Regions from separate parts of the Bradyrhizobium sp. HKCCYLRH1030 genome, predicted to be linked through region 2. Evidence: predicted binding sites of a transcription regulator. Region 2 holds the regulator's gene; each other region holds the start of a gene.
The links. Region 2 encodes HrcA, which represses chaperone genes, less so after heat shock. Its sites were predicted from a motif close to GTTAGCACTCNCNNNNNGNGAGTGCTAAC; they were not measured.

Region 1 (6,751 bases), on a different contig from region 2:
CTGCGCTCCACCCAGCTGGTCTGGCCGCCGCTGCTGCGCCGGCTCGATCGCCTCAATCCGGGCTACCGGAATTGATTGTCGCCCGCTGATCGGTTAGTCTGAACCCATCACCCTCTACGCTTTTCGGAATGAAACGCCGCCCAATTCCGGGCGGCGTTTTTATTCGTGCGATGACGTGCCCCGTCAGCAGCATCCTGCCCGAGCCATGCCCTGCCGCTCGGACGGGCCGTGCAGTTGCTGCAATTCCTCGGCCAGCCGCCGCTCGACGAAGCGCCGCTCGTGCTCGGCAAGGCGGGTGGCGAGCAGCTTGCGATAGCGCCGCACATTGGCCTCGCGCGAGAACCGCAGGCGGGCGGCGGGCCGCATCCTGCCGCTCGCGGCGCTCTCCATCGCGGCGCCATCGGCTTCGACATCGACGCGCGGAACGATGCGCATGGCTGCCCCGCCGCGTGGGCGCGGCGGCTGATCCTCGCGGTCGAGCTGACGCAGCGCGCCGAGCACGTCGGCCAGATAAAGCGGCCTGGCGATGCCCGGGATCTTGCGCAGGCCCGGCTGCGACTCGACAGCATACATGTCCGACGCCCAGGACGATAGGATCAGCCGCTTCTCGGCCAGTGACAGCTTGCGGTCATTCAGCAGGTCCGCCGGCGACTCGTAGTGCGAGACCGAATGGAATCCGGCACTGCCCGCGGTGATCGAAAAACGGTGCTCGCTCATGGCGTCTCTCCTCTTCCACTCCTTTCACCAGAGACAGATGCTGCAACGGCGCGGGCGACACGCCGCCCGCGCCGTAGCTCGAACAAGGCGTCAGGCCGCCTTCTGCTGCGCGATCTTCTCGACCGGCGCCGTGCCGATGGCGATGCGGCGCGGCTTCATCGCCTCGGGAATCTCGCGCACGAGCTCGATCCGCAGCAGGCCGTTGTCGAACGCCGCGTTGGTCACCTGCACATAGTCGGCGAGATTGAACTGCCGCTTGAACGGCCGCGACGAGATGCCCTGATAGAGGTATTCGCGGGTCTCCTTGTCGCCCTTGCGTCCTTCCACCGTGAGCACGTTGTGCTCGGCGGTGATGGACAGTTCGTCCGGAGCGAAGCCCGCCAGCGCCAGCGAAATCTGGTAGCGGTCGTCGCCGATCCGCTCGATGTTGTACGGGGGATAGTGGTCCTCGACCGCGCGCTGGGTCTCGTCGAGCAGGTCGAACAGACGGTCGAAGCCGATGGTCGAACGCCACAGCGGAGAGAAGTCGTAGGTCCTCATAGCCAAGTCCTCCTAGGAGCAAGATGGATACGAAGGAGCGCCGAGCCGATGCGGACTTCAAAGTCCCGGAGATGTCCGAGTACCAAGAGACTTCTGAGTACCAGACAACCGGTCAGCGCCCAGATTTCGACCGGGCCCTGATGGCACCCGGCGCCGCCGAAGCGGCAGCAGACGAATTAGAAAAGCCGGCATCCATTTCAAGAGGAACGGATCGATTTTTTTGTCGCAGCCTTTTTTTCGCAGCGCAACACCCGTCAGGCGGCCACGGCGGACAGCCGCTGCAGCCGCATCGTCGCCTCCCGGAGCACGCTGACCAGCCGGTCGCGCTCGCGCTGATCGATGTCGCCACGCGACAACACGGCCTGGCAGTGCGCCACCACGCGTTGCTCGCTCTCGATCAAAAACCGCGTCAAGCGACGGGGATCGCCCATGCTCATGACGGAGGTCGGGTTGGGCGGCGGATGATCGTATTGCCAGGCTGGCATGATCGGGCCTGCGAGCTCGCGCTGCTGATGAGACCGGGCGGCGCGACAGCGCTCAACCACACCTCCCGTCGACCGTCGGCCCGATCACAGCCGGCTCACTGAACGCAATTGTGGCCGGTTCTGGACGAACTGCGATCGTCAACCTGATTGATAGCTGCCCGTTGTGGCCGATCCACGACCGCACAGGGCAGCGATCAGTTGTTTGTAGATATTTCCTTCAGGCAGCCGGGGCTGGCTGCGGCCAGCCCCGGCTTCACCAGATCAGAAGTCCATCGACGGCGCGGCCGCGGCGGCGTCCGCCTTCTTCGGCTTGTCGGCCACCAGCGCCTCGGTGGTGATCAGCAGCGAGGCGACCGAGGCCGCATCCTGCAGCGCGGTACGGACCACCTTGGCGGGGTCGATCACGCCGGCCTGCACCAGATCCTGGTACTCGCCGGTCGCGGCGTTGAAGCCCCAGCCATAGGCATCCTTTTCCAGGAGCTTGCCGACCACCAGCGAGCCGTCCTCGCCGGCGTTCTGCACGATCTGCCGCACCGGCACCTGGATGGCGCGCCGGACGATGTCGACGCCGGCCTTCTGGTCGGCGTTAACAGTCTTGACGCCGTCGAGCACCTTGGTGGCGCGCAGCAGCGCGACGCCGCCGCCGGGCAGGATGCCCTCCTCCACCGCGGCGCGGGTGGCGTGCAGCGCATCGTCGACGCGGTCCTTGCGCTCCTTGACCTCGACCTCGGTGGCGCCGCCGACCCGGATCACCGCGACGCCGCCGGCGAGCTTGGCGAGCCGCTCCTGCAGCTTCTCGCGGTCGTAGTCGGAGGTGGTCTCCTCGATCTGCAGCCTGATCTGCTGGGTGCGCGCCTCGATGTCCTTCCTGGCGCCGGCGCCGTCGACGATCGTGGTGTTCTCCTTGTCGACCACGACCTTCTTGGCGCGGCCGAGCATCGACAAGGTGACGTTCTCCAGCTTGATGCCGAGATCCTCGGAGATGGTCGTGCCGCCGGTGAGGATCGCGATGTCCTCCAGCATGGCCTTGCGGCGATCGCCGAAGCCCGGCGCCTTGACGGCGGCGATCTTCAGGCCGCCGCGCAGCTTGTTGACGACCAGGGTGGCCAGCGCCTCGCCTTCGACATCCTCGGCGACGATCAGCAGCGGCTTGCCGGACTGCACCACGGCTTCGAGCAGCGGCAGCATGGTCTGCAGACCCGACAGTTTCTTCTCGTGGATCAGGATGTAGGGATCCTCGAGCTCGACCCGCATCTTCTCGGAATTGGTGACGAAGTACGGCGAGACGTAGCCGCGGTCGAACTGCATGCCTTCGACCACCTCGAGCTCGGTGTCGAGGCTCTTGGCCTCCTCGACCGTGATCACGCCGTCATTGCCGACCTTCTGCATGGCCTCGGCGAGGAAGCGGCCGATCTCGTTGTCGCCATTGGCCGAGATGGTGCCGACCTGCGCGATCTCGTCATTGCTGGTGATCTTCTTGGCGTGCGACTTGAGATCCTTGACGATCGCGTCGACGGCGAGATCAATGCCGCGCTTCAGATCCATCGGGTTCATGCCGGCGGCGACCGACTTCGCGCCTTCCTTGACGATGGCCTGGGCGAGCACGGTGGCGGTGGTGGTGCCGTCGCCGGCGAGATCGGCGGTCTTCGAGGCCACCTCGCGCACCATCTGCGCGCCCATGTTCTCGAACTTGTCCTCCAGCTCGATCTCCTTGGCGACCGTCACGCCGTCCTTGGTGATGCGCGGCGCGCCGAACGATTTCTCGATCACGACGTTGCGGCCCTTGGGACCGAGCGTGACCTTCACGGCATTGGCGAGGATGTCGACGCCGCGCAGCATGCGATCGCGCGCGTCGGTCGAAAACTTCACGTCCTTGGCAGCCATGTTCGTCGTCTCCTTTCTCTCGATGACTGTCAGTTGAGGGAATCACGCAGCCTTCTTGGCCGCGACGGGCGTGTCGATGATGCCGAGCAGATCGCTCTCCTTCACGATCAGGAGATCCTTGCCGTCGATCTTGACCTCGGTGCCCGACCATTTCCCGAACAGCACGCGGTCGCCGGGCTTGACCTCGAGCGGCACCAATTGCCCCTGCTCATTCCGCGCGCCAGGACCCGCGGCAACGATCTCGCCCTCCTGCGGCTTCTCCTTGGCGGTGTCGGGAATGATGATGCCGCCCTTGGTCTTCTCCTCGGCATCGATACGGCGCACGAGCACGCGGTCGTGCAATGGACGGAAATGCATGCACATCCTCCTTTACAGATCAGCGATGTCATAAGCCTCGGGTCCCATCAGGCCCCCGAGCGAGCAACGACCTAGGAAAGCCGAACTTTTCGTTCAAGAGGGTCACGTAAATTTTTTGGCACTCTCGGGGAACGATTGCCAGTGCGGCTCTTGAACCGGGCCGGCCGCTTTCCCAGTTCTGTCGTCGCCAAAAAATCCTGATCGCGCTTGTTGGGGATCACGATGCAGCTTCCGCCTTTTCTCCGGGCCGTCCTGGCGCCTGCCATTCTGCTTTGCCTGATGACCGGGCCTGCCTTGGCCCAGATTCCCGATCTCAAGCTAGGCCGGGTGCCGACGCTGGCCCCGCTGGTCAAGGAAGTGACGCCCGCCGTCGTCAACATCTCGGTCGAAGGCAAGGTCCGCCAGGACAATCCGCTCTACCAGGACCCGCTGTTTCGCGAGTTTTTCGACGTCCCCAAGCAGGTCGAGAAGCAGATCAGCGCCACCGGCTCGGGCGTCATCGTCGATGCGCAGCGCGGCTACGTCATGACCGCCAATCACGTCGTCGAGCACGTCACGACAGCGCAGATCCGCACCAAGGATGGCCGCAAATTCGCCGCCCGCCTGGTCGGGCGCGATCCCGCCACTGATATCGCGCTGCTGCAGATCAGGGACCCCATCGACCTCAAGGCCATCGCGCTTGGCGACAGTGATGCGCTCGAGGTCGGCGACTTCGTGATCGCCGTCGGCAACCCGTTCGGTCTTGGCCAGACCGTCACCTCGGGTCTCGTGAGCGCGCTCGGGCGAACCGGCCTCGGCAAGCAGGGCTACGAGGACTTCATCCAGACCGACGCGGCGATCAATCCCGGAAATTCCGGCGGCGCGCTGATCAATCTGCGCGGCGAGCTGGTCGGCATCAACACCGCGATCATCTCGCCCGGCGGCGGCAATGTCGGCATCGGCTTCGCCGTCCCGATCAACATGGCGCGGCGGGTGATGGAGCAGCTCGTCGCCAACGGCCGCGTCGATCGCGGCCGCATCGGCGTGACCCTGCTCGACCTGGATGCACCGGCCGATGGCCGGATTCAGGGCGCGCGCGTCGCCGACGTCACCGTGGGCTCGCCGGCCGAACGCGCGGGACTGCGCAAGGGCGACATCATCGTGAAGGCGAACGACATGCCGGTGCGCAGCGCCACGCAGGTGCGCAACCTGATCGGCCTCACACCGGTCGGGCAGCGCGTCCGTCTCGTGTTCGAGCGCGACCGCGCGCTCGGCAATGCGACGGTGGAGGTCGCGCCGGTCACCGAAGAACGTGCGCGCGCGAGAACCTCGGGCTGAGAATTCAACTTCAGTTCGTTGTTAGCTGCGCGTACCACGTGGAGTAAATTTTTACCGTGCATCAAGCATGCAGCGAGACGCCGATACCTCTCTAAACGCCTGTTAAGTGCTATCGCGCTTATTGCAACCCCGCGGAGGTATTGAAATGCGGGGTGATGGTTTGGCGTTCAGTTTGCCACGCTGGCGCGTGACGCGCTGGCTGGCCGACCCGGGATATCCGGTGTCATCAGATATCCGCCGCGCGTTGACGCGTGAGCTCTACGGCTGCTGGTCGGTGTTCGCCGGCGGCGCCATCAACACCGTTGCTGTCGCCGCAGCGCTCGCACTGCGTACGCCGAGCCCGCTCTTCATCACCTGGTTCGTGCTCGAAGTCGCGATCTGCCTGTCGCGGCTGATCGTGATGATGATTGCCTACCGCCGCGCCCGCGAGCGGCTGGCGACGCCGACCGACATCCACATCCTGCTGTCGGTGGCCTGGAGCGCCAGCGTCGGCTTCGGCGTCGGCATCAGCCTCGCGTCCGGCGACTGGGTGGCCGCGTCACTGACCTGCATCTCCTCGGCCGCCATGGTGGGCGGCATCTGCTTTCGCAATTTCAGCGCGCCGCGCCTGGTCGGCACGATGATCCTGTTCAGCATCGGCCCCGTCATCCCCGGCGTCGCGACGTCGCATGAGCCGTTGTTGTTCGCGATGTATCTGCAGATGCCGGTCTACTTCCTCGCCATGACCGGCGCGGCGTTCCGGCTCAACAAGATGCTGGTGGCGGTCATGCAGGCCAAGCGCGAGAGCGACGAGCGGGCGCGGCTCGATCCACTCACGGGCTTGCGCAACCGCGCCGGCCTGATCGATGCGCTGCAGAGCAGGCTCGACGCCGGCGGCGATCGCAGCTTCGCCGTCCTGTATCTCGATCTCGATGGCTTCAAGCCGGTCAACGACACCTTCGGTCACGCCGCAGGCGACGAGCTGCTGAAGATCGTCGGCCGGACGCTGCGGCAGACCGCCTCTCGCGGCGACGTCATCGCCCGGATCGGCGGCGACGAGTTCGTGGTGCTCGCCGGCGATCCTGCGCTCGACCACGCGCTGGCGCTCGGCGAGCGCATCATCGAGGTGATGACCTCGCCGATGGCCCTGCCGGGCGGCGCGCATGTCCAGATCGGCATCAGCATCGGCATCGCCGTCGCGCCCGAGCACGGCACCGATCCGGAAGCCCTGCTGTTCGCGGCGGACGCCGCATTGTATGAAGCCAAGTCGAGCGGGAAATCCTGCTGGCGATTGGCTTCGGCCGAAGCCAATCTCGCAGCGCTGCGCAAGATCGCCGGCGGCGATCTTGCGGCGAAGTCGGTCGCCAGCGCGGCGTGAGTTCAGCCTCGTGCAAACAATCAGCGCCGTCGCGGTCGTAGCCCGGACGAGCGCCTGCACTACCGTGGCATCTCCGCGAGCGCGGCGAGGATGC
Region 2 (6,751 bases):
GGCGCGCCGCTGCTGTCGGCGTGCTCCAACGTCCAGCAGGGCTTCAATCCGTTCGAGCAGCCGACCGCGCCGGCGGGACCGCCGCAGCAACCGGCGGTGGCCGGCAACGGCCAGGTCAAGGTCGGGCTGATTCTGCCGCTGTCGGCGTCGGGCAATGCCGGCGTCGCCGCGCAATCGATGAAGAACGCCGCCGAGATGGCGCTGGCCGAGTTTCAGAACCCCAACATCCAGCTCCTGATCAAGGACGACGCCGGCAGCCCGCAAGGGGCGCAGCAGGGCGCGCAGCAGGCCTGCGACGAAGGCGCCGAGATCATTCTCGGCCCCCTGTTCGCGGGCTCAGTGCCGGCGACGGCTCAGGTGGCGCGCGCGCGCAACATCTCGGTCATCGCCTTTTCGACCGATTCGAGTGTGGCGGGGCGCGGCGTCTATCTGCTCAGCTTCCTGCCGGAGTCCGATGCCAGCCGCATCGTCGAATATTCCGCCAGCGTCGGCAAACGCTCGTTCGCGGCGCTGCTGCCCGACAATGCCTACGGCACCGTCGTCGAGGGGGCGTTCAAGACCGCGGTCAGCCGCCGCGGCGGACGCATCGTGGCATTCGAGAAATATTCCGGCGACCGCAACGGGCCTGCGCGCACGGTGGCGCAGGCGCTCGGCGGCGCCGATGCGCTGCTGCTGGCCGATGACGGCGAATCGGTCGCGGCGACGGCCGATGCGCTGACCGCTGCCGGCGCCAATCTGCGCAACATCCAGTTGCTCGGCACAGGGCTGTGGGACAATCCGCGCGTCTATGCCAGCGCCAGCCTGCAGGGCGGCCTCTATGCCGCGCCGGATCCCTCCGGCTTCCGCGCCTTTGCCGGCCGCTACCGGACGCGATTCGGCGGCGATCCCGTACGTACGGCGACCCTCGCCTATGATGCGGTGGCGCTCGTGGCCGCGTTGGCGCGCACCCAGGGCAACCAGCGTTTCGCGCCCGATGTCCTGACCAATGCATCCGGCTTCGCCGGCATCGACGGGCTGTTCCGGTTCCGCAGCGACGGCACCAATGAGCGCGGGCTTGCGGTGATGCGCGTCGGTTCGGGTGGCGGACAGGCGGTCGCCGGCGCGCCGAAGAGTTTCAGCGCGACGTGAGTCGCAGCACTTCTCAGGCGGCGAGGTCGGCGACGACCGCGTCGAGCACCGGAAAGCCGTCCTGGGTCACGCGCAGCCGCCCGTCCGGATCGACCGCGATCGCGCCCTCCTCGCGCAGCAGCGCGATGCGGCGCGGATCGAGCCTGCGGCCGGAGATCCTTGCGTAGCGCTGCGGGTCGATGCCCTCGGCCAGTCGCAGCCCCATCAGCAGGAATTCGTCGGCGCGCTCCTCGCGGTTGAGCTCGTCGTCGGTCATGACACCATGACCGTTGGATTCGACCCGCATCAGCCAGGCTTCCGGCCGCTTGTCGGTCGCTGTCGCGTGCCTGATGCCGCCGATGTCGAGGCGGCCATGGGCGCCCGGGCCGATGCCGGCATATTCCTGGCCGCGCCAGTAGACGAGGTTGTGCCGGCACTCCGCGCCGGGCCGGGCGTGATTGGAAATCTCATAGGCCGGCAGTCCGTGACGGCCACAGATCTCCTGCGTGACGTCGTACAAGGTGCGCGCCAGGCCTTCGTCCGGCGTCTTCAGCTTGCCTGCGGCGTGCAGGCCGAAGAACGGCGTGCCTTCCTCGATGGTCAGTTGATACAGCGACAAATGCTCAGCCGCCTCGCCGATCGCCCGCGTCAGCTCTTCGGTCCACATCTGCGGCGTCTGGTCGGGCCGCGCGTAGATCAGATCGAACGAATAGCGCTCGAATGCATGGCGCGCGATCGCCACCGCCTTCATCGCCTCTTCAGCGGTGTGCAGGCGGCCGAGCATCTTGAGCGACGCATCGTCCATCGCCTGGACGCCGAGCGAGACCCGGTTGACGCCCGCGGCGCGATAGCCGGCAAAGCGGGTCGCCTCGACGCTGGTCGGGTTGGCTTCGAGCGACACCTCGACATCGCCAGCGACGTGCCAGTGCCGGCCGATCGCGTCGAGAATGGCGCCGACCGTCTGCGGCTGCATCAGCGACGGGGTGCCGCCGCCGAGAAAGATCGACGTGACGGTGCGCGGCCCAATGCGGGCGGCCGTGGTCGCGATCTCCTGCGCAAAGGCGCGGGCGAAGCGGTCCTGATCGATGGCGGCATGCCGGACGTGGCTGTTGAAGTCGCAATACGGACATTTCGACAGGCAGAACGGCCAGTGCACATAGACGCCGAACGCTTCGCTGTCAGCGCTGCTCAAGACAGATCTCCGCGAGTTTCACGAAGGCGCGCGCCCGGTGCGACAGGCCGAGCCCGAGCGGCGGCAGGCCATGTTTCTCGATGCTGGTCATCTCGCCGAAGGTCCGGTCGTGGCCCTCGGGCAGGAACATCGGGTCGTAGCCGAAGCCCGCCGTGCCACGCGGCGGCCAGACCAGGGTGCCGTCGACCCGCGCCTCGACCTCCTCGACGTGACCGTCCGGCCACGCCACGCACAGCGCCGAGACGAAATGGGCGCTACGCTTGTCGGCACCAGTCGCGTCCCGCTCCTGCAGGAGGCGCTCGATGCGCGTCATCGCGCCGGCGAAATCCTTGTCCGGTCCTGCCCAGCGCGCCGAATAGATCCCCGGCGCCCCATCGAGCGCATGAACCACGATGCCGGAATCGTCGGCAAAGGCAGGAAGCTGCGCGGCTCTGGCCGCGGCGACCGCCTTGATGCGGGCGTTGGCCTGGAAGGTCTCGCCGGTCTCATCCGGCTCGTCCAGGCCGAGATCGCCGGCCGACACCGCCTCGACGCCATGGGGAGCGAGCAGCTCGCGCATCTCGGCAAGCTTGCCGGGATTGTGGGTCGCAATGATGATGCGACCGGTGAGCTTGCGGTGCGGGCTGCTCACGCGACCGCCATCTTCTGCAGGTCGACCAGCCGCGCGACGCCCTTGCGGGCGAGCGCCATCAGCGCCAGGAATTCGGCCTCGGTGAACGGCGTCTTCTCCGCCGTGCCCTGCACCTCGATGATGCGGCCGTCGCCGGTCATGACGAAATTGGCGTCGGTCTCGGCCTCGGAGTCCTCGGCGTAGTCGAGATCCAGCACCGGCGTGCCGTTGTAGATGCCGCAGGAGATTGCGGCGACGTTGGCGCGCAGCACCTCGGTCTTGATCATGTTGCGCGATTTCATCCACTTGATGCAGTCGGCCAGCGCCACCCAGGCGCCGGTGATCGACGCCGTGCGCGTGCCGCCATCGGCCTGCAGCACGTCGCAATCGACCGTGATCTGGCGCTCGCCGAGCGCTTCCAGGTCGATCGCGGTGCGCAGCGAGCGGCCGATCAGGCGCTGGATCTCGACGGTGCGGCCGGTCTGCTTGCCGGCGGAGGCCTCGCGCCGGGTCCGTTCCAGCGTGGCGCGCGGCAGCATGCCGTATTCGGCGGTGATCCAGCCGCGTCCCTGGCCCTTCAGCCAGGGCGGCAGCCGGTCCTCGAGCGTGGCGGTGACCAGGACATGGGTGTCGCCGAACTTCACCAGGCAGGAGCCCTCGGCGTATTTGACGACGCCGCGTTCCAGGCTCACGGCCCGCAGTTCATCCGGTGCACGGCGGCTCGGCCGCATGATTCTCTCCGTGAAAGCGCGCGAAAGACCGACTTTGACGGGCCTTGTAGGAGCCGGGACCGGCAGCGGCAAGGGTTTATCATGGCTTCGCCCGCGAGCGCCGACCGGCTTGCCACCGAGCCGCCGCATGGACACATTATAGGCAGCTGGGAGGAGTGCATCTGGTGGCCCACCACGATCCGATCAACCTGATGACACCGCCGGCCGGTCTGGCGCACCTGAACGAGCGCTCGCGCGAGATCTTCCGGCAGATCGTCGAAAGCTATCTGGCGACCGGCGAACCGGTCGGCTCGCGCAACATTTCGCGGCTGATCGCGGTTCCGCTGTCGCCGGCCTCGGTGCGCAACGTCATGGCCGATCTCGAGCAGCTCGGTCTGATCTACGCGCCGCACACCTCGGCCGGCCGGCTGCCGACCGAGGCTGGCCTGCGCTTCTTCGTCGACGCCCTGATGCAGGTCGGCGACATGACGGAGGCCGAGCGGCAGTCGATCCAGAGCCAGCTCGCGGCCGTCGGCCGGGCGCAGTCGGTCGAAGCGGCGCTGGATGAAGCGCTGACCCGGCTGTCGGGTCTGACCCGTGCCGCTGCCGTGGTTCTCACCGCGAAATCCAACACCCGCCTGAAGCACATCGAGTTCGTCAGGCTCGAGCCCGAGCGCGCGCTCGTCGTTCTGGTCGGTGAGGACGGACAGGTCGAGAACCGGGTCCTGACCCTGCCGCCGGGCGTGCCGTCGTCGGCGCTGACCGAGGCGTCCAATTTCCTCAATGCCCGCATCAGAGGACGGACGCTGGCGGAAGCGCGGCTCGAGCTCGAGACCGCGCTGGCGCATGACCGTGCCGAGCTCGATCAGTTGACGCAGAAGGTGATCGCCGCCGGAGTCGCGAGCTGGTCCGGAGGGGACAGCGACGAGCGGCAGCTCATCGTGCGCGGCCACGCCAACCTGCTCGAGGACCTGCATGCGCTCGAAGATCTCGAGCGTGTCCGGCGGCTGTTCGACGATCTCGAGACCAAGCGCGGCGTCGTCGATCTGCTCGGACGGGCGGAGAGCGCGGAAGGTGTCCGCATCTTCATCGGCTCGGAGAACAAGCTGTTCTCGCTGTCGGGCTCGTCGACGATCGTGTCGCCCTATTCCGACGCCACGGGGCGCATCGTCGGCGTGCTCGGCGTCATCGGTCCGACCCGGCTCAACTATGCCCGGGTGATTCCGACGGTCGATTATGCCGCGCGTCTGGTCAGCCGGCTGCTGGGCGGCTGACGCGTGACTTGGTTCACCCGCGGACAGCGCCTCCGGGCGCGATGGTCAGGCTGCGCTTGATTTTCGACGCTCAAAGCACGATATCCCGCCCCATATCCCCCAAACCCGTCAGCCGAACTTGCGAGTCTGTCCATGACCGATCCCGACCTGCATAAGAATGATCCGGAAAACCCGGCGCAGGCCAGCGAACCCGTCGTCTCCAAGCCCTACATCATGCCCGATGATCCTGAGGCCGGCTCGGCCGAGGCGCTTGCCAAGGAGGCGGCCGACGCGCGCGACAAGATGCTGCGCACGCTCGCGGAGATGGAGAACCTGCGCAAGCGGACGGCCCGTGAAGTCGCCGATGCGCGCATGTACGGCATCACCGGCTTCGCCCGTGACGTGCTCGATATCGCCGACAATCTGCAGCGCGCGCTCGATGCCGTGCCGGCCGAGACGCGCGCCAATGCCGATGCGGGCCTGAAGTCGCTGATCGAGGGCGTGGAGCTCACCGAGCGCTCGCTGCTCAACACGCTGGAGAAGAACGGCGTCAAGAAGTTCGATCCGACGGGACAGAAGTTCGACCCCAACTTCCAGCAGGCGATGTACGAGGTCCCGGATCCGTCGGTGCCGTCCGGTACCGTGGTGCAGGTCGTGCAGGCCGGCTTCATGATCGGCGAGCGCGTGCTGCGTCCCGCGCTGGTCGGCGTGTCCAAGGGTGGCGCGAAGGCGGCGCCGGCGGCGAGCAACGATCAGTCGAACAGCGCCGCCTGACGGCGAGCATAGGCAGGCGTCCTGCTGCCGTCCTGTCGATCGAACGAACAAGCCACGGGCAACGATGCCCGTGGCTTCTTGTTTGTCGGCGCGACTTTGTAGTTCGTCTCACGGCGAGCGGCCGACGTGATCACGACGTCCGATGCCGGACTGGTCTCAGCCTCTCGGCTGGATGCCGTCGCGGACGGCGCGGAAGCGCGGGAAGGCCGCCGACCACTGGTCGCGCGGCGCGCTGCCGATGATCCGCAACGTGTTCGGCCCGCCGAAGCGCAGCCACTGCACCACCGTCACTGGCGTATTGTCCTTGCCGCTGGTGGCGTCGATCCGGGTCTCATAGGCCGGCTGGCCGTCGATGCGGATCGGCTCGGACATCGTGATGCGCGCTTCGCGGACGCCCGGAATGGTGGTGGCCGCCTGCTGCGCGACGCGCGCGCGGTCGCCTGCCTCCGGGGCGACGCCGGCCACCAGCCCGATCACCACGAAGGGCGCGGCCTCGAAGCCCTTGTCCTCTTCGCCATCGGCCAGGATCAGGGCGCCCGGCCCGAGCGTGCGGATGGTCTTGAACCCGGAGAGGTCGGTGACCTTGAACGGCATCATCGCGAGCTGCTCGTCGACCGGAACGTCCTTGCGGACGACGGCGGAGGCGAACATCTGGCGCACGGCATCGTCGGTATAGATCCGGCTCGCGGTCTCCGGGATCTGCACGGCCACGTAGCCGGAGAAGCCGTTGCCGGGCAGGATCATCGAGTAGCGCCGCACCGGCGTGGCGCCATCCCGGCCGTTCTCCACCGTGTAGTAGGCGGTGCCGGCGGCGGTCTCGATGCTCTCCGGCTTGACGCTGCCGGTCCCGGCGGGATTGGCGGTAAACGCATTCTTCACCTCGCCATAGGCGGCCGCCGGCAGTTCGGTCAGCAGCACCTTGACGCTCTGGTCCTCGGTTTCGAAGCCGGAGAACGTCTTGGCCTTGGCGAGTCCCACCAGGGGCGCGAGCCCGATGCGGACGCCGGGCGGAAATATGGCGTCGGCGGCCAATGCGGGGTGCAGCAGCGACATCAGCAGGGTGGCCGCGGCGAAAAATCGAACGATCATCATCAACATTGCCTCG
Region 3 (6,751 bases), on a different contig from region 2:
CCGGCACCGTGCTGGTGCTCTACGCCACGCTGCTGGCGCCACTGATCCCGGATGCCGCCGCGCATTTCGTCATCGCCTCGGTGCTCGGCGCGCCGGCGTCGATCCTGGTCAGCCTGATCATGGTGCCGGAGACGTCGAAGCAGCTCACCGGCGGCGCGCTCGGCGATCCCGGGACTCAGGCCACCTCGACCATGGACGCGATCGTCAAGGGCACCAGCGCCGGGCTCGAACTCTTGATGAACATCGTGGCGCTGCTGCTGGTGCTGGTCGCGCTGGTGCATCTCGCCAACGCGATCCTGTCGCTCTTGCCCGCCATCGGCGGCGCCGACATCTCGCTGCAGCGGCTGCTCGGCCTCGTGATGGCGCCGGTGTGCTGGCTGATGGGCCTGCCGTGGTCGGAGGCCGTCACCGCCGGCAGCCTGATGGGCACCAAGACGGTGCTCAACGAGCTGATCGCCTATGTCGAGCTTGCCAAGCTCGATGCAGGCGCGCTCGATCCGCGCGCGCGGCTGATCATGCTGTACGCGATGTGCGGCTTCGCCAACTTCGCCAGCCTCGGCATCATGATCGGCGGCCTCGGCACCATGGCGCCGACCCGGCGCGACGAGATCAACGCGCTCGGCCTGAAATCAATCGTCTCCGGCACCCTCACCACCTGCCTGATGGGTGCGATCGTCGGCCTGCTGACGTGAGCTGAGCTCGGTCGTCATCGGCAGCAGTTGCGGCACGATCCGGGCCATCACGAGCTGCGAGCCCGCCGCCGTGAGATGCGCGTGATCGAACGACAGCGGGACGTCGCCGACCGTGAGCGGACAGCGGCCGCTCTCGCAGACCGCCGACAGGATCGAGACGTAGGAAAAGCCCTCACCACTCGGCAGCGCCGCCTGCATGGCCGCATCCAGCGCGAAGATGTCCGACCGGACGAAAGCCACGGGATCCGGCGCCATGCCGCGCAAGGTGGCGCGCGCCAGCATCGACGGCAGTCGCGCGCGAAATTGCACGGAGGGGCCGAGCAGCACCACCGGAATGCCGGCATCACTGAGCCGAGACAGGGTCGACCTGAGGTCGCGCACCATTCCGGCAAAGCGCGGCGATCGGGCATCTTCGAGCCAATCGGCTGACATCACCACCAGGTCGGGCCGGTGCGCCGCGAAGTAGTCGCGCATCTGGGCCGCCAGCGCGCGGCAGGCGGCCACGCCCTGCGTCTCCGCGCTGAAGGTCGGCATGCAGGTGGGCTGGCTCGCCTGCATGATGTTGACGGTGTCCGGATCGAGCTCGGCCTTGAGGCCGTGATAGTAGTGCGCGGCAAAGCTGTCGCCCCACAGCAGCAAGTTGGGCTTGCCAGGCTCTGGACGGAGACAATCCTCCGGCACGCGCCCGTCCGGCGTCGTGAAGCAGGTGCCGTAGCGATAGACCGGCTTCATGTCGTAGGCGTTGTAGGCGTCCAGCCGCTGCGCCGCGCGGTCGGCGTCCGACACGGCGCCGGCGCGCAGCAGGCCCACGCCGCTGCCGGCCAGCAGCAGCAGGCTTGCCAGCGCCGCAAGACCGAAGGTCGCGCGCGGGGTCGCTGCGAGTTTGCGATGGCGGAACGGCTGCTCGATGAAGCGCCAGGACAGCGTGGCGACTGCGACCGTGAGCGCGAACAACGCCACCCGCTCCCAGCCGTCGAGCGCGAGGCCGGGCTTGGCGAAGCGCGCGAAGGCGAACAACGGCCAGTGCCACAGATACAGCGAATAGGAAATGCGGCCGAAGAACGCCGCCACGCCGAGCGGCGATAGCGGGCTACGCGGCACGTTGGCCACGCCGGCGCCGCTCCACAGGAACAGCGCGGCACCGAGGCATGGCGCCAGCGCGTCGACGCCGGGGAAACCCGGTCCGGGGCGCAGCGCCAGAATCGGCACCGCCATCAGCAGCAGCGACAGCGCGCGGGCGCCGCGCCGTGCGAGACCAGGCCGCGGTGCGGGAAGGCCGGATATCGCGACCAGGCTGCCGAGCAGGAATTCCCAGGCGCGCGGCGGGCTGAGGAAGAATGCGCTCGCGGACGCGCCCTCGCGCATCAGCAGCAAACCGAGCGCGAACGAGCCGGCAGCCAGCAGCGCCAGCGTGAAAGTCAGCGCCAGCCTGCGGCCGCGCGCTATCAGCAACACGGCCCAGACCACGATCGGCAGCACCAGATAGAACTGCTCCTCGACCGCGAGCGACCAGGCGTGCAGCAGCGGCTTCTCCACCGCGGCGTGGTCGAAATAGCCCGACTGCTGCCAGAAGAAGACGTTCGAAGTGAAGGTGACGACGGCGGCCGCGGAACGGAAGAATTCGGCGCGCTCGGAGCCCAGCATGTCCTGCGACGCCGGGAGCGCCGCGAACGCCACCATGGTGTAGAGCGCCGGCAGCAGCCGCCGCACCCTCCGCTCGTAGAATTGCACGAACGAGAAGCGGCCCGCCGCGATCTCCGCGGCGATGATGCCGGTGATCAGGTAGCCGGAGATGACGAAGAAGATGTCGACGCCGACGAAGCCGCCGAAGATCGCCGGCGCCTCGAAATGGAATGCGACGACGGAGAGCACCGCGATGGCGCGCAGCCAGTCGATGTCCTCGCGATGTCCTACACCTGAAGCCGAGCCGGCGCCCGCGCTGGCGAAGCGGGGCTGAATCGATGCGCGCGTGCGAGGCGCGCGCGGGATCGTGGGAGCGAACTGGACGACGAAGCGCGGCAACGGGACGGGTACGCCTTTACGCAAGCCCGCGGCGAACACGTCTTACGGATTCGTCGCCGGCCCATCCGTCCCAGTGACGCGAGACCGGATGTCAACACACACGCGCGATGGGACCGCCGTCCATCGCACGCGAATGTTTCCATCCATTTCTGTCGGCTTTACGTCGACAGTTCGACGGTTTTGAAGTCGGCCGGCATGATCACTTCCAGCAGCTCGACGTCGTCGGAATAGTCGAGGATCATGTGCCGGATCTTCGGCGGCTGGGTCCAGCAGCTGCCCTCCTGCATCAGCGTCTCGCCGACGCCTTCGAGGTAGCTCTTCACCCAGCCCTTGAGCACGTAGACCATCTGGAAGTCGACCGCATGGGTGTGCAGCTTGGAGACTTCCTGCGGATTGCACGGCGGCAGCATGCGGATGACATGCGCGCGCGCCAAACCGTGCGTCGCGTCGGCGATGCCGAGGTCGCGGTAATGGGCATAAGCGCGCAGGCCGTCGGCCTTGAAGTCCTCCTCGCGGTGATGGCTGATCGCGACCTTCTGTTTGCGGCGGCGCGGCGCCGGCGCTGGTCGCCCCTTGCTCGCCAGCGCCTTGCGCGCCGAGGGCGCAGCCGCCCGGCCCGGCTTGGCGGGCGTCTTCGCCAGCGGCTTGGCGCTAGTTCTCGTAACGGCCTTCGCCGTCGCCTTGCTGCTCTTGCCGGTCTTCAGCGCCGCTGACTTGGCGGCGGCGCGTGATGCGGGCTTGGTCGTCCGGCTCTTGGTGGCCATGGTGCTCTCCCTGCGTATCCTCGTCGCGAGGGTAGCACATATTGGAGAGTCCCAGCAGCCGCTCCAACAAAGGTCGTCATTCCGGGGCGTGCGAAGCACGAGCCCGGAATCCATTCCTCCGCGCGTTCCGCCGCCCGATGGATTCCGGGCTCGCGCTTCGCGCGCCCCGGAATGACACCGGTCATGAGGCGGCAGCGGTGGCTGTCAGCCTCAATGCAGCCGGAAGATGCCGTCGACGGCGCGCAGCTCGGCCGGCTTGATCAGCTTGGAATGCGCCACCGTGACCGAATACAGCGGACCCTCGATCTTCTCCTGCCAGAACGCCAGGAAGTCCTGCAGCGCCGGGAATTTCGGAAACAGGTCGTAGTTCTGCCAGACATAGGTCTGCAGCAGCGAGCGATGGTCCGGCATCCGATACAGGATCTGCGCCGTCGTCAGCCCGTAACCCAGCACCTGTTTCCGAAAGTCCTCGGAAACCTCAACCTTCGACACCATGCCAACCTCCGTTTCTGGAGCGCATGTCCGTGTGGCCATCCGGGATGGAGCCACCCGGCAAAGATGCGCTCACTGCCTAGAAATGTGACGCATGTCCTCAACCCATCTCAAGCTTAAATGTTTAACGACATGTTGAAAAATGCTGCATTAGCAGCCACTTAGCCCAGGTGCTAATACGGGGTTTCATGGTTCGTTCCGCTCCCGTTAACGCTATCGGAACGCTTTGGCAGAGCCCGCAGTTGACTGCTAATTTTTCTGCTACAAGCCCTTGCCCGGCCGAATGCTCTCCCCTAAATCCAGCCTGCGTGCTGGCACTCGCCGGCGCCGACTGCCAAATTCCCAGAAACTGACAATCGCCTCAATAGCTTAGGAGGACTGTATGGCTTTCCGTCCGCTTCACGACCGCGTCGTGGTCAAGCGCATCGACGCCGAAGAGAAGACCGCTGGCGGCATCATCATCCCCGACTCGGCCAAGGAAAAGCCCTCGCAGGGCGAAGTGATCGCGGTGGGCCCGGGCGCCCGCGACGAGAGCGGCAAGCTGGTCCCGCTCGACGTCCAGGTCGGTGACCGCGTGCTGTTCGGCAAGTGGTCGGGCACCGAGGTCAAGATCGACGGCCACGAGCTGCTGATCATGAAGGAAAGCGACATCATGGGCGTGCTCACCGACACCGCGTCGAAGAAGAAGGCCGCCTAAGCCAACCCGCTCAACGCTCACCCTGAGGAGCGCCTGCGGGCGCCCTGCCCAGGGTGAGACGACCAATTCAACTCAGGGAAACCCAATATGTCAGCAAAAGACGTAAAGTTCGGCGTCGACGCTCGCGACCGCATGCTGCGCGGCGTGGACATCCTCGCCAATGCCGTCAAGGTCACGCTCGGTCCGAAGGGCCGCAACGTCGTCCTCGACAAGTCGTTCGGCGCGCCGCGCATCACCAAGGACGGCGTCACCGTCGCCAAGGAGATCGAGCTCGACGACAAGTTCGAGAACATGGGCGCGCAGATGGTGCGCGAGGTCGCCTCGAAGTCCGCTGATGCGGCCGGCGACGGCACCACCACCGCGACCGTGCTGGCCCAGGCCATCGTGCGCGAAGGCGCCAAGGCGGTTGCCGCCGGCATGAACCCGATGGATCTGAAGCGCGGCATCGACCTCGCGGTCGAGGCGGTCGTTGCCGACCTCGTCAAGAACTCCAAGAAGGTCACGTCGAACGACGAGATCGCCCAGGTCGGCACCATCTCCGCCAACGGCGACGCCGAGATCGGCAAGTTCCTCGCCGACGCCATGAAGAAGGTCGGCAACGAGGGTGTCATCACCGTCGAGGAAGCCAAGTCGCTCGAGACCGAGCTCGACGTCGTCGAGGGCATGCAGTTCGACCGCGGCTACATCTCGCCCTACTTCGTCACCAACGCCGACAAGATGCGCGTCGAGATGGATGACGCCTACATCCTGATCAACGAGAAGAAGCTGTCGTCGCTGAACGAGCTGCTGCCGCTGCTCGAGGCCGTGGTGCAGACCGGCAAGCCGCTGGTGATCGTCGCCGAGGACGTCGAGGGCGAGGCGCTGGCTACGCTCGTCGTCAACCGCCTGCGTGGCGGCCTGAAGGTCGCGGCCGTCAAGGCTCCGGGCTTCGGCGATCGCCGCAAGGCCATGCTGCAGGACATCGCGATCCTGACCGGCGGCCAGGCGATCTCGGAAGATCTCGGCATCAAGCTCGAGAACGTCAACCTCTCCATGCTCGGCCGCGCCAAGAAGGTGATGATCGACAAGGAGAACACCACGATCGTCAACGGCGCCGGCAAGAAGGCCGACATCGAGGCGCGCGTTCAGCAGATCAAGGCGCAGATCGAGGAGACCACCTCGGACTACGACCGTGAGAAGCTGCAGGAGCGTCTGGCCAAGCTCGCCGGCGGCGTCGCGGTGATCCGCGTCGGCGGCGCGACCGAGGTCGAGGTCAAGGAGCGCAAGGATCGCGTGGATGACGCGATGCATGCGACACGCGCGGCTGTCGAGGAAGGCATCCTGCCGGGCGGCGGCGTCGCCCTGCTCCGGGCTTCCGAGCAGCTCAAGGGCCTGCGCACCAAGAACGACGACCAGAAGACCGGCATCGAGATCGTCCGCAAGGCGCTCTCCGCCCCGGCCCGCCAGATCGCGATCAACGCGGGCGAGGACGGCTCGGTCATCGTCGGCAAGATCCTGGAGAAGGACCAGTACGCCTATGGCTTCGACAGCCAGACCGGCGAATACGGCAACCTGGTCTCCAAGGGCATCATCGACCCGACCAAGGTGGTTCGCGCCGCGATCCAGAACGCCGCCTCCGTGGCCGCGCTGCTGATCACGACCGAAGCCATGGTCGCCGAGCTGCCGAAGAAGAACGCCGGCGGCCCCGCGATGCCTCCGGGCGGCGGCATGGGCGGCATGGACTTCTAAGTCCGACGCTTCGTCGCAGACGACAATTGCAAAACCCCGGCAGCGATGCCGGGGTTTTCGTTTGTACTGGAATTGTCGAATCGCCAGCCTCGGTTTCGGGCTCGTGCCCCGATGCATTCAATGCGTAGTTCGGATGAGCGCACGCCGCATCCCGAAGGGCGCGGGCGGAAGCGACATCCGGGGTCTCACGAACCGCGCCGGTGATCCCGCATGTCGCTTCGCTCATGCGGGGCTACGGGTTCGCGTCCGCCCTACTTCACCATCGTCCCGATCCGCTCGAAACGGATCCGGCCCGGCTCGCCTTCTCGGCGCGGGCGGCGGAGAAAAAGATCATGGCGGCGCGGCCGATCACGTTC

Region 1: a site for HrcA is predicted at 4,098-4,126, ahead of groES (co-chaperone GroES). Genes of this name have one in related genera too.
Region 3: a site for HrcA is predicted at 4,281-4,309, ahead of groES (co-chaperone GroES). Genes of this name have one in related genera too.

Annotation. Positions count from the first base shown of each region.
Region 1 covers NZ_JBNPUY010000003.1:470,147-476,897, reverse strand. Annotated here, with positions in the region: gene ACQR1E_RS12405 (class II aldolase/adducin family protein) at 1-75, shown strand, start outside; gene ACQR1E_RS12400 (hypothetical protein) at 184-717, opposite strand; gene ACQR1E_RS12395 (Hsp20 family protein) at 808-1,257, opposite strand; gene ACQR1E_RS12390 (hypothetical protein) at 1,512-1,742, opposite strand; gene groL (chaperonin GroEL) at 2,004-3,626, opposite strand; gene groES (co-chaperone GroES) at 3,669-3,983, opposite strand; gene ACQR1E_RS12375 (trypsin-like peptidase domain-containing protein) at 4,206-5,300, shown strand; gene ACQR1E_RS12370 (GGDEF domain-containing protein) at 5,446-6,657, shown strand; gene ACQR1E_RS12365 (M20/M25/M40 family metallo-hydrolase) at 6,717-6,751, opposite strand, start outside.
Region 2 covers NZ_JBNPUY010000002.1:623,884-630,634, reverse strand. Annotated here, with positions in the region: gene ACQR1E_RS08245 (penicillin-binding protein activator) at 1-1,128, shown strand, start outside; gene hemW (radical SAM family heme chaperone HemW) at 1,142-2,299, opposite strand; gene rdgB (RdgB/HAM1 family non-canonical purine NTP pyrophosphatase) at 2,286-2,930, opposite strand; gene rph (ribonuclease PH) at 2,927-3,640, opposite strand; gene hrcA (heat-inducible transcriptional repressor HrcA) at 3,805-4,893, shown strand; gene grpE (nucleotide exchange factor GrpE) at 5,026-5,646, shown strand; gene ACQR1E_RS08215 (hypothetical protein) at 5,803-6,738, opposite strand.
Region 3 covers NZ_JBNPUY010000006.1:322,999-329,749, reverse strand. Annotated here, with positions in the region: gene ACQR1E_RS19950 (NupC/NupG family nucleoside CNT transporter) at 1-692, shown strand, start outside; gene ACQR1E_RS19945 (acyltransferase family protein) at 630-2,714, opposite strand; gene ACQR1E_RS19940 (cupin) at 2,873-3,478, opposite strand; gene ACQR1E_RS19935 (usg protein) at 3,689-3,973, opposite strand; gene groES (co-chaperone GroES) at 4,353-4,667, shown strand; gene groL (chaperonin GroEL) at 4,755-6,395, shown strand; gene lepB (signal peptidase I) at 6,652-6,751, opposite strand, start outside.